Regions from separate parts of the Aurantiacibacter flavus genome, predicted to be linked through region 1. Evidence: predicted binding sites of a transcription regulator. Region 1 holds the regulator's gene; each other region holds the start of a gene.

Region 1 (6,900 bases):
TACGACTTCGCGCGCAGCGCCTGGTTCACCGGCTATGCAGCCACCGGCAGCGTGCAGGGTGACATCGCGCTGGTCGAACCGGCAACCGGCGGAGAGGGCTGGCTGGCCGAAGTGCAGCGACGCCTCTCGGCCCATGTGCGTGGGCAGCTTGGCGGAGCCTCGGGCACCATCGCTGCCGCCTTTGCCAGCGGCGATCGCGGCGCAATTGGCGCGGCCGACGAGATTGCGATGCGCGATGCCGGGCTTACCCATCTGCTTTCGATCAGCGGGCTTCACGTCAGCGCTGTGATCGCGGGGACTTACTTGCTCGCCATTCGCCTGCTGGCGCTGTGGCCCTGGCTGACCTTGCGGATGCGACTTCCGGTGGGCGCTGCTGCGCTCGCAGCGTTGGCGGGGGCCGGGTACACGCTGCTGACCGGCGCTCAGGTCCCCACCGTCCGCAGCTGCGTGGCCGCATTGCTGGTGCTGGGCGCGCTGGCCTTGGGCCGGGCGCCGCTGTCGCTGCGGATGGTGGCGGTGGCGGCGGTGATCGTGCTTCTGCTGTGGCCCGAATCCATAGTCGGACCCAGCTTCCAGATGAGTTTTGCCGCCGTGATCGCGATTGTCGCGCTGCACAACTGCGGCTGGGCCAAGGCCTTCCTCGCCCCGCGCGAGGAGCGACGCCTGACGCGGCTCGGGCGGCAGACCGCGATGTTGCTCATCACCGGCTTCGTCATCGAACTGGCGCTGATGCCGATCGTGCTGTTCCACTTCCATCGGGCCGGGGTCTACGGCGCGCTGGCCAATGTGATCGCCATTCCCCTGGTCACCTTCGTCTCCATGCCACTCATCGCGCTGGCTCTCGTGCTCGACCTGATCGGGGCGGGGGCGCCCGTGTGGTGGCTGGCCGGCCAGTCGCTTGACCTCATGCTTGCCATCGCCCACTTCACCGCCGCTCAGCCCGGTGCGGTGAAGCTGTTTCCGCATCCCGGTGCCTGGACCATGGCACTGTTCGTCGCCGGCGGGCTTTGGCTCGCTCTTTGGCAGGGCCGGGCGCGCGCCTGGGGCCTTGCGCCGGTGGCGCTTGCGACCGTGTTGATGCTCGCCACGCGCGTTCCCGACGTACTCGTTTCGAGCGACGGGCGACATGTGGGCATCACCACCGCCGACCGGCGGCTCATCATGCTGCGCGACACCGACAGCGCCTATACCCGCGACAACCTGATGCAACTGGCCGGGGTCGAGGCAGAGCCGGTGGCGCTGGCTGATTGGCCCGGCGCACGGTGCAGCCCCGAGTTCTGCTCGGTCACGCTCGAACGCGCAGGGCGGGCCTGGCATTTGCTGCTCGCGCGCAGCGACCTCATCGTGGAGGAGCGGGCGCTGGCTGCGGCATGCCAGCGCGCCGATATCGTCGTCGCTGACCGGTGGTTGCCGCGCTCATGCCAGCCGCGCTGGCTCAAGGCCGACCGGCGGATGCTCGCGGCAAGCGGTGGCCTTGCCATCCTGCTCGATCCGCCCGAAGTCACCACCGTAGCGCAGGGGCAGGGCGAACACGGATGGTGGCGCGGCGAGGCCGAGGATTAATCGGCCCGCCAACGCCACCAAACTGGTCAATTAGTGGTAACGCCGCAGGAGCCCGGCGAGCTTACCCTGCACTTCGACTTCGGTATCGGCATAGACCTGCGGTTGCAGAGCCGAGTTTGCCGGATCGAGCCGGATCTTGCCACCATCGTGATGCAAGTACTTGAGCGTTGCCTCTTCACCGCGAATAAGCGCGACCACGATCTCACCATCGCGCGCGGTGTTGGTCTTCTTCACGAGAGCGAAGTCGCCATCGAAGATGCCCGCTTCGATCATCGAATCGCCCGATACTTCCAGCGCATAGTGATCGCCCGAGCCGAGCAGAGCGGCGGGGACGGGCAGACTACGGCTATCCTCCAGCGCTTCAATCGGTTGCCCCGCGGCGATCTTGCCGTGAAGCGGAATCTCGATCACGTCGTTTGCCGGAGCAGGCGCGGCAGCTGGCGGTGTGGTCGCCTTGGCCACGGCATCCTTAGCGGTGCGACCGGCAGCCATGTTCTCAGGCATCTTCACCACTTCGAGCGCACGCGCGCGGTTGGCGAGACGCTGGATGAAGCCGCGCTCTTCCAGAGCTGAGATCAGTCGGTGTACGCCCGACTTGCTCTTCAGGTCGAGCGCCTCCTTCATCTCTTCGAAACTGGGCGAAATGCCCGTTTCCTCAAGCCGGTGGTGGATGAATAGCAAAAGCTCGTGCTGTTTCGCGGTCAACATGGGCCACTCCGTCAAACAGTCCCAAATCGGGAACCAATGCGGAACATCTATGGAACGATTGCGGCCAAGTCAAGTCCATCCGCCACCGCTCAGCAGATAGACGGCGACCATGTCGCCCGCCTTTGCTTCGCCCGCATGGGCAGGGCGCGCAATCAGCGCCTCACTCGCGGCGAGCGCGCGCAGCGCCGAGGAGTCCTGCTGGCCGAGCAGCGTCACGCCGCCATCGCCCATCCTGGCACGCACGAGCTCGGCGCGTCCGCCCGTCGCGGGCAGAGCATCAAGCGTGGGGAGGGTGATCGCACGCGGCAGAGGTTGGGCCGCGCCCGCAAGGCGTCGCAGCAGAGGGAGCAGGAACAGGTAGGCCGTGACCATGCTGGAGACCGGATTGCCCGGCAGGCCCACCACGAACTGCGCGCCCTTGCGCGCGATCAGCAGCGGCTTGCCCGGCTTCATCGCGATCCGCCAGAAAGCGATTTCCGCTTCCCATTCCTCCAGCGCCGGGCGGACGAGGTCGTGGTCGCCCACCGAGGCTCCGCCGCTGGTGACGAGCACATCGGCGGCATCCGCCTGTGCCAGCGCGGCGCGCATCGCCTCCATCGTGTCGGGCACGGGGCCGAGCCGGTCGATCTCGCTGACCAGCCCCTTGCACATGGCCGCAAGCATTGCACCGTTGCTGGCGGGGATCTGGTGCGGAGCGACGGATTCCGGATCGGCGGCAAGCTCGTCGCCGCTATCGAGTACGGCGATGCGGGGAAGGCGGCCCACGTCAAGGGTGCCATGTCCGCCGGACAGCGCCAGCGCCACGGCTGCGGGCGAGAGCCTTGTGCCTGCGTCCAGCAGTGCGTCGCCTTGCGCGAAGTCGAGCCCGTTGCGGCGCACGTGGCGCGGCGTTGCCGCGTCCTCGCCGTTCAGACGCAGGGCATTACCCTCGCGCTCAGCGTTCTCCTGCAACAGCACCGCCGCCTCTCCCTGAGGCATCAGCGCTCCGGTCGATATGCGGATAGCCTCGCCCGGGGCCAAGGCCCTGTCGAACGGATGGCCCGCCGCGCTTTCGCCCACCACCTGCCACGGGCCGGTCAGCTCGTCGGCACGCACGGCATAGCCGTCCATCGCCGACAGGTCCGCAGGGGGTTGTGTGCGGCGCGCCAGCAGCGGGGCGGCGAGATAGCGCCCCGCAGTGTCGCCCGTGGGCCGACGTTCGCTGCCGAGCGGCGCGGCCATGGCGAGCAGCCGTGCTTGCGCCTCCTCGTGCGGGATGGGCGGGGGGAGGCTCACTCGGCGTACCAGTCGCCGCTCTTGCCGCCAGTCTTGGCGAGCAGGCGGATTTCGGAGATGATCATGCCCTTCTCGAGTGCCTTGGCCATGTCGTAGATCGTCAGCAGCGCTACCGAGACGGCGGTGAGCGCCTCCATCTCGACGCCGGTCTTGCCGGTCAGCGCGGCGCGCGCGGTGACCGCGATGCCGTCGTCTTCGAAAGCGAAGTCAACGCTCACCGTATCGAGCGCGAGCGGGTGGCACAGCGGGATCAGCTCTCCGGTCTTCTTGGCCGCCATGATCCCGGCGATCCGCGCGGCGGCCAGCACGTCGCCCTTGGGGCCGGAGCCATCGCGCACCGCCTGAAGCGTTGCGGGTTGCATTTCGATGAAGCCGCTTGCCGTAGCCGAGCGAACGGTTGGTGCCTTGTGGCCGACATCGACCATCCGCGCCGCGCCAGTTTCGTCGAGGTGGGTGAGCTTGCTCATCGGCTTGCGGCCTTCATCGCTGTTGCATTCGGTGCAAGGTGGTACAGGTGTGACACCGTCCTGGAGAGAAATTTCCTGCCGCGCGCAAGAGGGCTGTAGCGCGATCCTGCGAGCAGCTTATGAAAGGCGTTCGTCATACCACTGTCGTGGCACAGGATAGCAATGTAGGACAGGGCACTGTCGTTCGCCGGATATCGAGCGCCAGTACGGCTCTTGCTAGATCAGGCGCGCGATGAAATAGCCGACAGCTCCGACCAGCAGCCAGGTGGTAACGGTGAGGCCGCCAAGGATTACTACGCGCGTCCGGCGGCTCAACTTTCCCACGTCGGGTTCAGGGATCGCCTCATCCTGCAACACCGGATTGGCAAGCGCCGGGGCGGCGAGCAAGGCCGCGCTGACGGCGGCCTGGGTAATCGGCACGTGAAACTCGGCACCGTACTCGGTTTCGTGATCGACCCGCGCGCTGCGCACGATTGTCGCGGACACGGTTCCGGCCTCGGGGAGCGCAACCTCGAAGGTTTCGCCCATGGCAAGCTTGGCCGACGACCGGATGCGCAAGCCTGTCTGCGAGAGGTCCAGAATGACGACAGGCGTCGTTCCCGGCCCGTCGGATGCGTCGAAGCTGAGCGTGAAGGTCCGGCGACTGGCACTTCTCCGGTCAAGAAAAGGCGTCGGGTGAGAAAGGGCGGCAACTCTGGGCAGCATGATAGACCTCCATGCCCGCCATCCACGATTATGTTTGAGAAGCGGTAAAGGCGAGCAGAAAGATTGCCACGTAGCCGGGGTAAATCTGCGTCAGGCCTTCTGCTAGAACAGCCGCGCCCCGTTCGCCACGGGCTTGTCAGGCGCGAACAACGCCACCTCGCCATCGGCATCGGGAAAGCCGAGCACCAGCACTTCGCTCATCATCGGGCCGATCTGGCGCGGCGGGAAGTTGACCACGGCGGCGACCTGCCGCCCCACCAGTTCCTCGCACGTGTAGTTGACGGTGATCTGCGCCGAGCTTTTCTTCTCGCCAATGACGGGGCCGAAATCGAGCGTGAGCCGGAAAGCAGGCTTGCGCGCCTTTTCGAAAGGCTCGGCTGCGATGATCGTGCCCACGCGGATATCGACGGCGAGGAACTGGTCGAAGCCGATCTGTTCGGCAATCGGGGCATCGGCATCGTGCAGCAGGTGCATGGCCCTATCCCTCGAGCAACTTGTGTGTTGCCGCCGCCACATCATCCTGTCGCATCAGGCTTTCACCGACGAGGAAGCAGCGCACCCCCGCTGCGGCGAGGCGCTGGCAGTCGGCATGATCGCGGATGCCGCTTTCGCCCACCAGCAGCGAGCCCTCCGGCGCCAGCGCGGCGAGTCGCTCGGTCGTGGCGAGATCGGTGCTGAAGGTCTTCAGGTTGCGGTTGTTGACCCCGATCAGGCGCGAGGTGAGGTGCTTGGCCGCGCGCTCCATCTCGGCCTCGTCGTGAACTTCGATCAGAACGTCCATCTGATGCGCCAGCGCGGCTTGTTCGATGTCGGCCATCAGCCCATCGTCCAGCGCGGCGACGATGATCAGGATCGCGTCGGCCCCGATGCTGCGCGCCTCGGTCACCTGCCAGGGGTCGACCATGAAATCCTTGCGCAGGACGGGCAGGTCGCAGGCAGCACGGGCTTCCTTGAGATAGTCTTCGTGGCCCTGGAAATAGGGCGCGTCGGTCAGCACCGAGAGGCAGGCCGCGCCGCCAGCGGCATAGTCGCGCGCGTGAGTAGCGGGGTGGAAATCCTCGCGGATGAGGCCTTTCGACGGGCTCGCCTTCTTGACCTCGGCGATGAGGCCGAAACCGCTTTCGGCCTTGGTACGCAATGCCCGTTCAAACCCGCGCGGGGCTGTTTGCTGTGCCGCGGCTTCCTCCAGCGTGGCAAGGCTCATGTCTGCCTTGCGGGCGGCGACTTCGTCGCGCTTGGTGGCGCAGATTTCCTGTAACTTGTCCAAAACCAGTCTCCGGCTAGGCCTAACCCTTGCTCGCGGCAATCCAGCAGTCGAGCAGCGCCTTGGCCAGCCCCTTGTCGATCGCTTCGGCGGCCTCTTCCACGCCGTCGCGCAGGCTCGCCACGTCGCCCGCCACGACCAGCGCGGCAGCCGCGTTAAGCAGCACGGCATCGCGATAGGCACCCTCTTCGCCTTGCAACAGGCGGGTCAGCGCAGCCGCGTTATGGTCCGCATCGCCGCCCCGGATCGCTTCGAGCGAGTGGCGCGGCAGACCTGCATCCTCGGGCGTGATTTCCTCGCCGATGCCCTCGATCCCGAGCGTCGCTACGCGGCTGGGGCCAGCGATGGAAAGCTCGTCGAGCCCCTCCAGCCCGGAAACGATCATCACCTTGTCCATGCCCAGCAGCTGCATCGCGTCACGGTAAATCGGCACATAGTCGGGCCGGGCGATGCCGATAAGCTGGCGCTGCACACCTGCCGGGTTGGCGATGGGGCCAATCAGGTTGAAGATCGTCCGCCGACCCAGCGCCTTGCGGATCGGCATCACGTATTTCATCGCCGGGTGGTGCGTCTGTGCGAAGAGGAAGGCGATCCCGATCTCGTTCAGCGTCAGCTCGGCATGGTGGCCCGCGCCATCGAGATCGAGTCCAAGCGCCTCCAGCGTGTCGGCCGCACCCGCCTTCGAGCTGGCCGCGCGGTTGCCGTGCTTGGCGACCGGCACTTCGCAGGCCGCGACCACGATGGCGACGGCGGTGGAGATGTTGAGCGAATGCTGTCCGTCGCCGCCGGTGCCGCAGACATCGATGGCGTTGGCCGGAGCTTTCACGCGCCGCATGGTTTCGCGCATGGCCTGCGCGGCCCCGGCGATTTCCTCGGCAGTCTCGCCGCGTTCGGTCAGCGTGAGCAGCACATCGCGAA
Region 2 (6,900 bases), on a different contig from region 1:
CGCCAATCCCGCGTTCCGCCGTGCCGCCGGGCTCGATGCGCACAACCTGCCGCCCTATCCCTCCGACCTCGTGATCGCCCGCGACAAGACCGCGATGAGCGATGCCGTGCGCCGCTATGCGCAAGGCCCCGCGTCGAGCGGCGACATTGCCGTGCGGCTCTCGGTCGAGCCCGACGAACCGGCGAGCCTCGGGCTTGCGGGTGTGCGCGGGATGGGCGAGGCGGCGGTGCTGCTGAGCCTTGCCGACACCACCGAGGAGACGCGCCTGCGCCGCCAGGTTGCGCAGGCGACCAAGATGCAGGCGGTGGGCCAGCTCGCGGGCGGCGTCGCGCACGATTTCAACAACGTGCTGACCGCGATCATCGGCTATTGCGACCTCATGTTGCTGCGCCACACACCGGGCGATAGCGATTATGACGATATCCAGCAGATCAAGGCCAACTCGAACCGCGCCGCGAGCCTGACCCGCCAGTTGCTCGCCTTCTCGCGCCAGCAGACCTTGCAGCCCGAAGTGCTGCAATTGCCTGATGTGATGAGCGAGGTCACGCAGATGCTGAAGCGGCTGCTTGGCGCGAAGATCACGCTTGAGGTGCGGCACGATCGCAACCTTGGCGCCGTGCGCGCCGATCCGCGTCAGCTCGAACAGGTCATCATAAACCTCGCTGTGAATGCGCGCGACGCGATCCAGTCGAGCGGCGGGGGTGAGGGCGCGAGTGGGATGCTAACCTTCACCACCCGGCGAGTGGAGGCGCGCGATATCCGGCGCATGGGTTCTGAAATCATCCCTGCCGGGGAATATACTGCGCTGATCTGCGAGGATACCGGCGGCGGGATCGCTCCTGCGGTGATCGGGAAGATTTTCGAACCGTTCTTCACCACCAAGGACGTGGGCAAGGGCACCGGCCTGGGCCTGTCGACGGTCTATGGCATCGTCAAGCAGTCGGGCGGGTTTATCTTCGCCAGCAATGTGAAGGGGGCCGATGGCAAGCCTGTCGGCGCCCGGTTCACGATCTACCTGCCCGTGCACGAGGCGAGCGAGGAAGAGCTGAAGAAGACCGAAGCTGTCGAGGAAGCGCGCAACTGGGCAGGCGGCGGACGCATCCTGCTGGTCGAAGACGAAGACATGGTGCGCGCAGTGGCCGAACGCGCGCTGACGCGGCAGGGCTATGAGGTGACAACCGCCAGCGATGGCGACGAAGGCTTGGAAATCGTGCGCGGCGGTCAGCAGTTCGATCTCGTCGTATCCGACGTAGTGATGCCCGCGATGGACGGCCCAGCCATGGCGCTGGCGATCCGCGAAGTTGCGCCCGAGCTGCCGATCCTGTTCATGTCGGGCTATGCCGAGGCGCAGCTGCGTGACCAGATCGACATTGTCGCCATGCACTTCATTCCCAAGCCTTTCAGTGTGCAGCAGATCGCCGACAAGGTTGCCGAGGTGCTGACCACCAGCTCGCGCAGGAGCTGACCCTCGATCAAGCAGGCCGTTCAGCGCGCGCTCAGGCCGTGCTACCTCAATGTAAGCTTTACGAGAGGGAAGATTCGCCAGATGCTCAGCCACGCCCGCACCACCTTCGCTGCCTGCCTGCTCGCTGCCACTGCCGCGAGCGCCTCTGCGCAAGGCGACCCCAACGAGCCGAGCGCGCAGGGCGATCTTGCGGTTACGATCTACAACAACGGCCAGAGCCTGGTGCAGGACGTGCGCCAGCTCGATATCGCGCGCGGGCGCTCGACTGTGACCTTTCCCGATGTCTCGGCGATGATCCGGCCCGAGACACTGAGCTTCAACGCCGCCGACACCACGATCATCGAACAGAACTTCGACTTCGACCTGCTCACCCCGCAAAAGCTGATGGAAAAGGCCGTGGGTCAGGAGGTCACATTGATCCGCACCAATCCCGCCACCGGTGCGGAAACCCGCCAGCGTGCCGAGGTGCTCTCGACCGTGGGCGGGGTGGTGATCCGCGTGAACGGACAGGTCGAGGTGCTGCGCGACGATGGCCTGCCGGTGCGGGTGATCTTCGACCAGCTGCCACCGAACCTGCGGGCGCGGCCCACGCTGTCGGTGAATCTTGAAAGTTCGCGCGGCGGAACGCGGCCCGCGTCGATCCGCTATCTCACCCCCGGCCTCGGCTGGTCGAGCGACTATGTCGCGCTGTTCGACGAAGCGCGGGGCACGGTCGACATGCAGGGATGGGTGACGCTCACCAACACCACCGGCACCACCTTCACCAATGCCGACACACTGCTGGTGGCAGGCAATGTGGGCGGTGGCCGCAATGTGCGCCGCAGCGATATGGTGCGTCCGGGCACCCAGAACGCCGATCGCGAACGGCTGGGCGACTTCTATCTCTACCCGATCGAGGGCCGCACCACGATTGCGAACAATCAGACCAAGCAGGTCAGCTTCCTTGACGTGCAGGGCGTTCCCGCAAACCGCGTCTATTCGGCGGGCGCGGGCTGGCTGGCGACATGGGACGACTGGCAGAGCGTGTCTTCTGCGATCAGCTTCAATTCCTCGCGCGAAGGCGGGCTGGGCGATGCGCTGCCTGCCGGCACGGTGCGGTTCTACCAGCGCGATGCGAGTGGAAACCCGCAGTTCATTGGCGAGAATTCCATCGGCCACACCCCGATGGGCAGCGTGCTGTCTCTACGCACCGGCGATGCTTTCGACGTGTACAGCAAGGTCGAGGTCGAGCGCCGCGACAAGATCACCGCCGCCGACTATGAGCGCTCGGCGCGTTACCGCGTGATCGAGAATGGCGAGGTGACCCGCGAAGTCGAGGTCGACCGGGCGGTCGACTACTATCGCACCACGATGCGCTACAGCTTCACCAATGCGAAGAGCGAGCCGGTCACAGTCGAATTCCGCCAATCGGGGCTCGATCGCGGCTACTGGGCCAATGACTATCGCGTGGTCTCGGAAGATATCGCAGGCGAGCAGCTGAACGCCGATACCCGCCTCTACCGCGTGACCGTGCCCGCCAATGGCGAGCGCGTGGTCCGCGTGACTTACGAGACGAAGTACTAAGGGCGCGGGTGGTGCGCCTCAGAAGATCCAGCAATAAAACTCCCCTCCCGTTTACGGAAGGGGCAGCGAGACTTGGCAGCTTGCTGTCTAGTCGCAGCGGGGTGGGCCCTGCGGGCCCATTCCCACCCCCAGCCCCTCCCGTAAACGGGAGAGGAGCTGTTGCGCTCTTCACATTGGCCCTGTGCTTCTCCGCCCCCACCGCCGCGCAAGACCGCCCAACAATCGAAGCCTCCGCCCCCACCGAACAAGCCGTCACCATCTACCGCGACCCCAACCGCGCCCCCGGCGACCGGCTCGACCGCGACAACCCGCAAGGCTTCGCGATGATCTCCGAAGTCCGTACGGTCACGCTGCCACCGGGCGAATCGCGCATCCGCTTCACCGGCGTGGCCGAGGGGATGGTGGCGGTCTCGGCCATCGTCACGGGCCTTCCCGGCGGCACCATCGAGAAGAACCGCAATGCCGACCTCCTGAGCCCCGCCGCGCTGGTCGACGGGACGCTCGGCAACCGTGTCCGCATCACCCGCACCAATCCGGGCACCGGCGCGCAGACGAGCGAGAGTGCCGTGGTCCGCACCCGCGCCGATGGCGGCCTCGTCCTGCAAACCAGCGAGGGGTTCGAGCCGGTGCGCTGCTCGGGCCTGCCCGAAAGCCTTGCCTTCGATCGCATACCCGCGGGGCTCTCGTCCGAGCCAGTGTTCTCCATCGACACCCGCGATGCGAGCGGCGGCACCTACACGGTGACGTTGTCGTACCTCGCCTGGGGTTTCGACTGGGAGGCGAACTATGTCGCCACGCTCGTCGAAGCGGGCGCGCGCGAGGACGCGCGGTTAAGGCTGGTAAGCTGGCTGACGGTGCTCAACGACAACGGCCAGAGCTTCGAGAACGCCGAGCTTATGGCCGTCGCCGGCACGATCAACGTCGAGAGCGACTTCGAGGGTCTGGCAGAGCCTCCGCGTGCGCGTCCGCTGCGACTCACCTGCTATCCGATCGGCAGCACCGCTGCCGGGTCGCCAGAACTCTACTTCAATCCTCCCGCCCCTCCGCCTGCGCCCATGGTCATGTATGCGCCCGTCGCGATGCGCGCGCGCGCGGAGGCTGACGAGGAAATCGTCGTCACCGCGACGATGCGGGCGACCGAGGAAGATCTGGGCGACCTCAAGCTCTATCGCGTGCCTGAGCCGGTGACGGTTTCAGCCAAGGGCCTCAAGCAGATCGCCTTCCTCGACCGGCCTGAGGTCGAAGGGCGGATCGTCTATCGCGCCGACCAATGCGTACCGTGGACGCCCTTTCCGAGCCGCGAAGATCGGGCTGATTTCACTCCCGCCACGCTGATGCTGGTCACGAAGAACGACGAGGCGCACGGCCTCGGCGCGGCGCTGCCGCTCGGCAATATGGCGCTGTTCGAGCCGTCGCCGGCGGGCAACCTGCTGGTGAGCGAGCTGGACCTGCGAGACTATGCCGTGGGGCAGGATGTCGAGCTGGATATCGGCCAAAGTCCCCAGGTGTTCACGCAGTGCGCGCGGCTCGGCGCGGCCGAGCCCGATTCGTATGGCGAGCGCTGGATGCCGATGCGCGCGCGCGTCACCAATGCCAATCCGCATAGAGTGACCATGCGAATCATGCTCGGGCGGGAAGCCGGGTGGGACTATCGCTTCCCGCGTGAGCGCCTGCTGACGAAGAATGGCGCCCGCTATGTCGAGGTGCAGATCGCGGAAAATTCGACCACCGATTTCGACTGGCAGATGCGCTCGACCCTGCGCTGATCCTGCGTTTTGCGGTGCTAAGCAGGAAAAATGTAGGAAATTTTATGTTCCACTCTTGTTCTCATGGAACAAAGTGGGTACACCGGTCTCGTGGACGAAGGGCATGAGGCCCTAGCGACAGAGCGGAGACCGTGTCATGGCTACCCAATTGAAGCTGGTTGAAGAGGATCGCAAAACCGTGGACCGTCAGAAGGCGCTGGACGCCGCTCTCGCACAGATTGATCGCGCCTTTGGCAAGGGCTCCGCCATGAAGCTGGGGCAGAAGGAAGCCATGCAGGTGGAAGCGATTTCCACCGGCTCGCTCGGCCTCGATATTGCGCTGGGCGTGGGGGGCCTGCCCAAAGGCCGCGTGATCGAGGTTTATGGCCCGGAAAGCTCGGGTAAGACAACGCTCGCGCTGCACGTGATCGCCGAGGCGCAGAAGGGGGGCGGCACGGCGGCTTTCGTCGATGCCGAACATGCGCTCGATCCCGTCTATGCGAAGAAACTGGGCGTCGATATCGACGAGCTGATCGTGTCGCAGCCCGACACCGGCGAGCAGGCGCTGGAGATCGTGGACACGCTGGTGCGCTCGAATGCGATTGACGTGCTGGTGGTCGATTCGGTGGCTGCACTGGTGCCGCGCGCCGAGATCGAGGGCGAGATGGGCGACAGCCATGTCGGCCTGCAGGCCCGCCTGATGAGCCAGAGTCTGCGCAAGCTCACCGGTTCGATCAACCGTTCGAAGTGCATGGTGATCTTCATCAACCAGCTGCGCATGAAGATCGGCGTGATGTACGGCAACCCGGAAACGACGACCGGCGGTAACGCATTGAAATTCTATGCTTCTGTCCGCCTCGACATCCGCCGCACCGGGGCAATTAAAGACCGTGACGAGGTTACCGGTAACTCGACACGCGTGAAAGTGGTGAAGAACAAGGTGGCCCCGCCGTTCAAGCAGGTCGAGTTCGACATCATGTATGGCGAGGGCATTTCAAAGATCGGCGAGATCCTCGACCTCGGCGTGAAGGCCGGCGTGGTCGAGAAGGCGGGTTCGTGGTTCAGCTACGATAGCATCCGCATCGGCCAGGGCCGCGAGAACGCCAAAACTTACCTGAAGGAAAATCCCGAGATTTGCGACCAGATCGAAGCTGCGATTCGCAGCCAGACCGATGCGGTCGCCGAGGAGATGATGACGGGGCCGGACGCGGACTCCGACGACTGATCCTCAAGAAGGGTCGGGCAGCGATGACAGCAGCCCCCCTTGCGAACCGGAGCCGGCGCGAAGACACTTATACCGTGTCCGAGCGTCGGCTTCCTCGCATTCGCACTGGCCCGGACTTGAGCCATCGCGGTGTTTCGGTGCATGAGCTGCAATGACATCGAAACAGAACTGGCGAAACCGACCATCAAGCAGGGGGATGGCATATTGGACAAGACTGACTGGCAGGGAAGCCAAGGCGCAAGCTGGGCCGACAACTGGCGCCGGACCGACCGCAGCTTCGGCATTCTCACCGATCGTCTCCTTACCCGTTTACGTAGCCTGGAGTTTCGCGAGGTCCTCGATATCGGCTGCGGCGCTGGCGAGCTGTCACTGGCTGTCGCACGTAACCGTCCGGCCGTGCAGGTGTGCGGCCTCGACATCTCGCCGCACCTTGTCGAGGCGGCGCAGGCTCGCGGCGAGAGATTCGGTAATGTCACTTTCGTCTGCCACGACGCCTCCACCTGGAGGCCAGAAGATGCCTTCGCACCTGATCAACTGATCTCGCGTCATGGCGTGATGTTTTTCGGCGATCCTACGGCTGCCTTCGCCAACCTGGCTGCTGTTGCGGCTCCTTCGGCAAAGCTGTTGTTTTCGTGCTTTCGAGCGCCTTCGCTCAACCCTTTCATGACTGAGGTCGCGCGCCTGCTGCCGCAGCCGGCCCAATCAGATCCTCGCGCGCCTGGCCCCTTTGCCTTTGCTGATGCATCCTATGTCGAGCAGATACTTTCCGCCGCCGGGTGGACAGACATAACCTTCGCGCCTGTCGAGTTTCCGATGATCGTGGGCACAGGTGAAGACCCGGTGGCCGATGCGCGCGATTACTTCTGCACCATCGGCCCCGCTGCCAGGGCCCTTGGCGAGCT
Region 3 (6,900 bases), 110 kb from region 1:
GTTGCGGCGGCGGCGCTCGCCCATGAAGGCAAGGAACGAAAGCACCAGCATCGCCAGCCCGGCGAGCCCGATCAGGGTCGCATCGCTGGCGAAAAGCAGGAAGTCGGGCTCTTTCATGGGCCGCCATATGGGCATCGCTTGCCACTGGCGCAATCGTCTCTAAGGCAGGCGCATGAGCGATAGCGATCTCGACCGGCCGATGATGGCTTTGGCCATGCGGCTGGCGGGAATCATGGGCTTTGCGCTGATGGCTGCGCTGATCAAACTCGCTTCGCAGCGCGGGATACACCTTGCCGAGATCATCTTCTGGCGCCAGCTCGTTTCGGTGCCGCTGATTGCCGGCTGGGCGATCTATGCCGGCGGTCTGCACCTGCTCGCCACAAAGCGGCCCAAGGCCCATCTGGTGCGCAGCCTCTACGGCATCGTCGGCATGCTATGCAATTTTGGAGCGGTGATCCTGCTGCCGCTGGCCGAGGCGCAGACGATCAACTTCTCTGCCCCGATCTTCGCCGTGATCCTTTCCATGGTGCTGCTGCGCGAATCAGTCGGCATATGGCGCTGGTCGGCAGTACTGGCGGGGTTCGCCGGCATTCTCGTGATCGCGCGCCCGGGCGACAGCGACATTGCGCTTGAAGGCGCGCTGGTGGCGCTGGGCGGCGCCTTCATGATCGCCCTGATCTCGATCCAGATCCGCGATCTCGGCAAGACCGAGAAGCCCTTCGTGATCGTATTCTGGTTCGCGCTCACCAGCGCCGTGCTGACCGCGCCGCTGCTGCCCTTCACGATGAAGGCGCATGGCTGGCAGGACTGGCTGCTGTTGCTCGCCATCGGGCTGACCGGAACCTGGGGGCAGATCCTCATCACCATGGCGCTACGCTATGGCAAGGTCGCGAGCGTGATCGTGATGGACTATTCGGCCATCGTCTGGGCAACGCTGCTTGGGTGGCTGATATTCTCCAACCTGCCACCCGCAACGACCTTTATCGGCGCGCCGATCGTGATCGCGGCCGGGCTGGTGATCGCATGGCGCGAACGGGTGCTGTCTCGCCGCGCCTTCGTCGATCAGCGGCAGGCGACCGGAACCTGACGGCCGCTCGGCGGTTTCTTCTGCAATACCCCGGCGGCGCAGAAAAGCCGCGAACCTTGGGGCTTCTGGAAAGGAATTGCCATGACACGCAAGCTGATCATCGCCGCTACTACCGCCGCGCTCGCCTTTGCCGCCACCGCCTGCAACACCGTGAGCGGCGCCGGCGAAGACCTGCAGTCCGCTTCTGACACCGTCGCCGACGAAATGTGAGCAAGCCTCGGTGCTCGCTGTCAGCCCTCGCGGCGATAGACGAGCACCAGATTGTTGGCAGGCATAACGTGCCGCGTGGCGAGGGTGAGCCCTTGCGCGCGGCACAGGTCGTCAAGCCATTCCCGGTTACGTAAGCCCCAGGCGGGATTGCGTGCCTTCAGACTGTCATCGAACGCGAGGTTCGACGGCGCAGTCTCCACCTCGGCTTCGCGCCACGGGCCGTAGAGGATCAGCGGCGCGCCGGGCCCAAGGATTCGTCCTGCAGCCGCGACGAGCCCTACGGTGGCGGATATCGGGCTGATATGCGCCATGTTCGAGCAGTAAATCGCATCGGCACGCGCAATAGGCCAGTCGGTGGCGCTCGCATCGAGCTGGATTGGCGGGAGGAGGTTATCGCCCGGATAGTCCTCGCGCCAGGCCGCTATCGAGTCGAGGGACTCGGGATCGGGGTCGCTCGGTTGCCAGGTGAGCTTCGGGAAAAGCCCGGCGAAGTGCACACCGTGCTCGCCCGTCCCGCTCGCCACTTCGAGCACAAGACCCGAGGCGGGCAGTTCTCCTGTCAGCACTTCGGCAATCGGAGCGCGGTTGCGCTCCGTGGCAGGGGCAAAGCGTTTCACGCTGTCTTCGCCTGAGCCAAAGCACGGGCGAGGCGCTGGATCGAGCCATAATCGTGTTCGAAGGTGCCGCGTGCAGGCGTGCGGGTCGCCTGCAACAACGCAGCCGCCACATCGCGCGCCGCAACCGACCGATAGCGCCGCTTCGAGCCATGCAGAAACAGATCGGCCAGCGGCGACAAAAGTTGCCCGATCCCTTCTAGCGCGCGCCGCTCGCCCTCCCGTTTGCCGCGCAACAGACCGGGCCGCACAATATCCAATCGCGCGAAACGAAGTCGGCGCAAGCGCTGCTCCGCCTCGCCTTTCATGGCAAGATACTGCGCCTTGGCATGCAGATCTGCTCCGACCGACGAGAGATGTACAAACTGCCGCGCACCCGCCTTCAGCGCTGCTTCGGCCACAGTCAGCACGAGTTCGCAGTCGACTTCGCGCAGACCCGTGCGCCCGGATTTCGCCTGCGTGGTGCCGAGCGCGCAGATCACCGCATCGGGCGCAATGGTGGCAATCGCCTGCGGCCAGTTCTCTACCGGCGCGAGCATCATCTCCATCCGCCCGCCGCGCGGCAGCGGCACTTCGCGCCGCGCCAGGGCAAGCAGCGACAGCCCCGGCACATCGCGTCCTTGCGCGATAACTTCGCGCCCCACCAGCCCGGTCGCGCCGACCAGCAGGACTCGCGTCGGGTCAGACATTAGTCAGCCGCGCCGATACTTCGCCGAAGATGCGGCGATACTGCTCGATGGCATAGCGGTCGGTCATCCCGGCGAGGAAATCGGCGATATGCCGCGCGCGCTGCGGTTCCTGCGGCGGCAGGCTGTCGGTCCAGCTGGGCGGCATCAGCGCGGGATCCTGATCGTAAGCGGCATAGAGCTTGGCAATCACCTCGCGTGCGCGGCCGGCAGTGCGTGTCTGCTCCTCGTGGTAGTAGAGCCGCTCGTACATGAACTTCTTGAGCCGACGCTCACGCGCCTGCATCTCGGGCGAAAAGGCCGCGATGGGCCCACCCGCAGCGCGGACTTCCTCGGCGCTGCCGATGCCTTGCAGGTTCGCTCGCGTGGTTTCGAGCAGATCGTTGACCATTAGCCCGATCTGGCTGCGCACCAGCTCGCGCAGCAGCTGCTTTTCATCGGCATCGGGAAAGCGGCGCTCGATGGCGCGGAACTCGTCGGCAACGAATTCGAGCGTCAGCAGATCGTCGAGCTTGAGGAACCCGGCGCGATAGCCGTCGTCGATGTCGTGGTTGTCGTAGGCGATATCGTCGGCCAGCGCCGCCACCTGCGCTTCGAGCGAGGGCCACTGGGTGAGGTCGAGCGGAAAGGCCGCGTCCAGCTCTTGCAAGGCCCAGCGCGGCTCGGCCACCGGGCCGTTGTGCTTGGCGATGCCTTCGAGCAGCTCCCAGGAAAGGTTCAGCCCGGGAATCCCGCAATAGGGGCTGTCGAGCCGCATCAGCACCCGCAGCGCATGTTCGTTATGGTCGAAGCCCCCGCGTGGTGCGAGCGACGCGTCGAGCGCCTCTTCGCCCGAGTGTCCGAACGGCGGGTGGCCGAGATCGTGCGCGAGGCACAGCGCCTCCGTCAGATCCTCGTCGAGCCCCAGCTGGCGCGCGACCACCCGGCCGATCTGCGCCACTTCTAGGCTATGGGTGAGCCGCACCCGGTAGTGATCGCCATCGGGCGCAACGAACACCTGCGTCTTGCCCGCGAGGCGGCGGAAAGCGATCGAGTGGATGATGCGGTCGCGATCGCGCTGGAACACGCTGCGCGGACCGCGCGCGCCGTCCCCTTCCTGGGCAAATTCGCGACCGCGCGAGGCGGCGGGATCGGCGGCATAGGGGGCAAGAGGCATGGGCCAAGCGCTAGTGCGCGCGCCCTGTCCCCGCAACCGGAACACTTGGTGAACCTCGTCACCCCGTGCTGGGCGCGCGCCGATTATCCACCGGCGTGCCCTGCATTAGTCGCCCAGCGCCTTGTTGATCTCCTCGACCATCTTCTTGGCATCGGCGAGCAGCATCATGGTCTGGTCCATGTAGAACACGTCGTTGTCGACGCCCGCATAGCCGACGCCGCCCATCGAGCGCTTGATGAAGAACACCTGCCGCGCCTTGTCGACGTCGAACACTGGCATCCCGTAGATCGGGCTCGACTTGTCGGTTTTCGCCGCGGGGTTCACCACGTCGTTCGCGCCGATAATGAAGGCGACGTCGCACTGGGCGAACTCGGAGTTGATGTCCTCCAGCTCGAACACCTTGTCATAGTCCACCGATGCTTCGGCGAGCAGCACGTTCATGTGCCCCGGCATCCGGCCCGCCACCGGGTGGATCGCGAACTTCACCTCGACGCCCTGTTCTTCGAGCAGGTCGGTCATCTCGCGCAGCGCGTGCTGCGCCTGCGCCACAGCCATGCCGTAGCCCGGAATGACGATGACCTTTTCGGCCTGCTTGAGCATGAAGGCGGCATCGTCGGCGCTGCCTTGCTTGTAGGGCCGCTGCTCGCGCGCCTCGCCGCTACCTGCGCCGCCCGCGTCGGCGCCGAAGCCACCCGCGATCACGGCGAGGAACTGGCGGTTCATCGCCCGGCACATGATGTAGCTCAGGATCGCCCCCGAAGCGCCGACCAGCGCGCCGGTAATGATCATCGCGGTGTTGCCGAGCGTGAAGCCCATCGCCGCCGCCGCCCAGCCCGAGTAGGAGTTGAGCATCGAGACCACGACCGGCATGTCGGCCCCGCCGATGGGGATGATCAGCAGAAAGCCGATCACGAAGGCGAGCACCGTCAGCCCGACAATCAGCGGCATCGTGGCACCGGGCGCAGCCATGGTGAACATGGCGGTCAGCACGAGGATCGCAGCCAGCGTGCCGAGGTTGATCACATGCCGCGCGGGCAGCAGGATCGGCGCGCCCTTCATCCGGCCAGAGAGCTTGGCAAAGGCGATGACCGAGCCCGAGAAGGTGATCGCGCCGATGGCAATGCCAAGCGCCATCTCGATCTTGCTGACCGAGTTGATCCCGCCATCCGCATCGAGCAGGCCGAAAGCCGCAGGGCTGAGATAAGCGGCCCAGCCCACCAGCACCGCCGCAAGGCCAACTAGGCTGTGAAAGCCTGCCACCAGTTCGGGCATAGCGGTCATGGCGATGCGCCGGGCGATGGTCACGCCGATCATAGCGCCGATCAGGATCGCGACGCCGATCTCGATGATGTTCGCGATCTGGTGCGTGACCAGCGTGGTGACCACGGCAATCGCCATGCCGACCATGCTGTAGCGGTTGCCCTTGCGGCTCGTTTCAGGGCTGGAAAGCCCGCGCAGTGCGAGGATGAAGAACACCCCCGCCACGAGATAGGCCAGGGCGACCCACGGGTTCACCCCGGTGCCAGCAGCACCGACCGTCAGGAAGGAGAGAGCCATCACTTCTTCTCCTTCTTCTTGTACATCGCCAGCATGCGCTCGGTTACGGCAAAGCCGCCGAAGATGTTGATGCTCGCCAGCACCACCGCGGCGAGGCCAACCCATTTGGCCAGCCCGCTCCCGGCCTCGGCCGCAGCGATCAGCGCGCCGACGATGATCACCGAGGAAATCGCATTGGTCACCGCCATCAGCGGCGTGTGCAGCGCGGGCGTGACCGACCACACGACGTAATAGCCCACGAAGCAGGCCATCACGAAGATGCTCAGTATGCTTATGAAATCCATCTCGTGCCTATCCCCTCACTGGCTCGCAGCCATCATCACAGCAATTTCGACAGCGCCATCGCCACCAGCACCACCAACAGCGCCAGCCCGGCAAGGCGGCCCGTCATGCCGGCGCGGCGCCACAAGCTACGCTCCCCGTCCGGGCCAAGCGCTGGCGCGTCGTCGGCAGGCGGCGCAGTGAACCAAGCACCGAGCAGACCTCCGCGCCCTTCTACCATGGCGGCCTCCACCATCGGCACCGCACCGATCTGCGCGAGCTTGGCAAAGGCGTCCTCACCCCGGCGGATGGCATAGGGCGTATCGAGCGCCCGATCTTCGAACAAAAGCAGTTTCGTGCCTTCGCGCGGAACAAGCCAGTAGGTGCGCTGAACCATCGCCATCAGTTGCGAGCGATAGCCTTCCAATCGCGTCTCCAGCCGGTCGACCGTCGCCCAGGCATAGCGCCCTTCGGCAGCGGGCGGGCGATGGACCAGCGACCGGTCGCGCGGCAGGTGGTAGGCGATACCTTCGGCATCGGCAGCCACCCAGCCCTTCCAGAAACCGCGCGCATTGCGCCACACATATTGTGCAAGCCCCGCGCACAGCAGGAACAAGGCGAACAGCACCACAAAGGTCGCGATCCGGGCGATCACGCTCATCGCGGCGAACGGCGTGACAGCCGCGGAAAACCCAAGGCCCAGAGCGAGCCCGGCCAAGATGACCGCCATAATCCCGGAAAACACCGCGCGCGGCATATCGCTGCGCCAGATGATCGGTGCATCGTGCAGCCCATCGGCCTCTGGCGCTTCCGCAGCGGGCCATGGCGACGGGCGCGCCTCGCTCACCCCTTCAGCCTCTCGCTCACCACTGCGCCGCCGCGCGTCAGCCGCACGGCATCGCCAATCTCCTCGTCGAGCACGGGCTTGCCCTGGTCCTTGTCCCAGAAGGCGCTGAGGAAGTTGAACAGGTTGCGCGCATAGAGCGCCGAGGCATCCGCCGCGAGGTGCGCGGGCGTGTTGGCATAGCCCATGATGAAGACGCCGTGCTTCTCCACCACAGAATCGGGCACCGAGCCCTCCACGTTCCCGCCCTGCGCCACGGCAAGGTCGAAAATCACGCTGCCGGGCTTCATCGTCGCGATCTGCGCGTCCGAGATCAGGCGCGGTGCCGCGCGCCCCGGAATCAGCGCGGTGGTGATCACGATGTCCTGCTTGGCGATATGGCTGGAAACCAGCTCCGCCTGCGCCTGCTGGTATTCCTCGCTCATCTCGGTGGCATAGCCGCCCGAGCCCTCGCCCTCGATCCCCTCCACGCTCTCGACGAAGAT

What was found. The regulator LexA, encoded in region 1, represses DNA repair genes until DNA is damaged. The targets are predictions, from matches to a motif close to GTTCCNCNCTTGTTCT.
Region 2: a site for LexA is predicted at 4,841-4,856, ahead of recA (recombinase RecA). Genes of this name have one in related genera too.
Region 3: a site for LexA is predicted at 3,792-3,807, ahead of ABDJ38_RS07390 (deoxyguanosinetriphosphate triphosphohydrolase). Genes of this name have one in related genera too.

Annotation. Positions count from the first base shown of each region.
Region 1 is NZ_JBDLBR010000002.1:677,420-684,319, forward strand. Features, by position in the region: gene ABDJ38_RS07940 (ComEC/Rec2 family competence protein) at 1-1,563, shown strand, start outside; gene lexA (transcriptional repressor LexA) at 1,594-2,271, opposite strand; gene ABDJ38_RS07950 (molybdopterin molybdotransferase MoeA) at 2,341-3,546, opposite strand; gene moaC (cyclic pyranopterin monophosphate synthase MoaC) at 3,543-4,013, opposite strand; gene ABDJ38_RS07960 (PilZ domain-containing protein) at 4,230-4,718, opposite strand; gene ABDJ38_RS07965 (tRNA-binding protein) at 4,821-5,192, opposite strand; gene trpC (indole-3-glycerol phosphate synthase TrpC) at 5,197-5,985, opposite strand; gene trpD (anthranilate phosphoribosyltransferase) at 6,005-6,900, opposite strand, start outside.
Region 2 is NZ_JBDLBR010000001.1:487,993-494,892, forward strand. Features, by position in the region: gene ABDJ38_RS02285 (hybrid sensor histidine kinase/response regulator) at 1-1,465, shown strand, start outside; gene ABDJ38_RS02290 (DUF4139 domain-containing protein) at 1,547-3,028, shown strand; gene ABDJ38_RS02295 (DUF4139 domain-containing protein) at 3,202-4,794, shown strand; gene recA (recombinase RecA) at 4,931-5,998, shown strand; gene ABDJ38_RS02305 (methyltransferase domain-containing protein) at 6,203-6,900, shown strand, end outside.
Region 3 is NZ_JBDLBR010000002.1:569,706-576,605, reverse strand. Features, by position in the region: gene ABDJ38_RS07415 (hypothetical protein) at 1-117, opposite strand, end outside; gene ABDJ38_RS07410 (DMT family transporter) at 173-1,087, shown strand; gene ABDJ38_RS07405 (hypothetical protein) at 1,169-1,297, shown strand; gene ABDJ38_RS07400 (DUF938 domain-containing protein) at 1,318-1,914, opposite strand; gene ABDJ38_RS07395 (NAD(P)H-binding protein) at 1,911-2,600, opposite strand; gene ABDJ38_RS07390 (deoxyguanosinetriphosphate triphosphohydrolase) at 2,593-3,753, opposite strand; gene ABDJ38_RS07385 (NAD(P)(+) transhydrogenase (Re/Si-specific) subunit beta) at 3,859-5,310, opposite strand; gene ABDJ38_RS07380 (NAD(P) transhydrogenase subunit alpha part 2) at 5,310-5,594, opposite strand; gene ABDJ38_RS07375 (hypothetical protein) at 5,630-6,418, opposite strand; gene ABDJ38_RS07370 (NAD(P) transhydrogenase subunit alpha) at 6,415-6,900, opposite strand, start outside.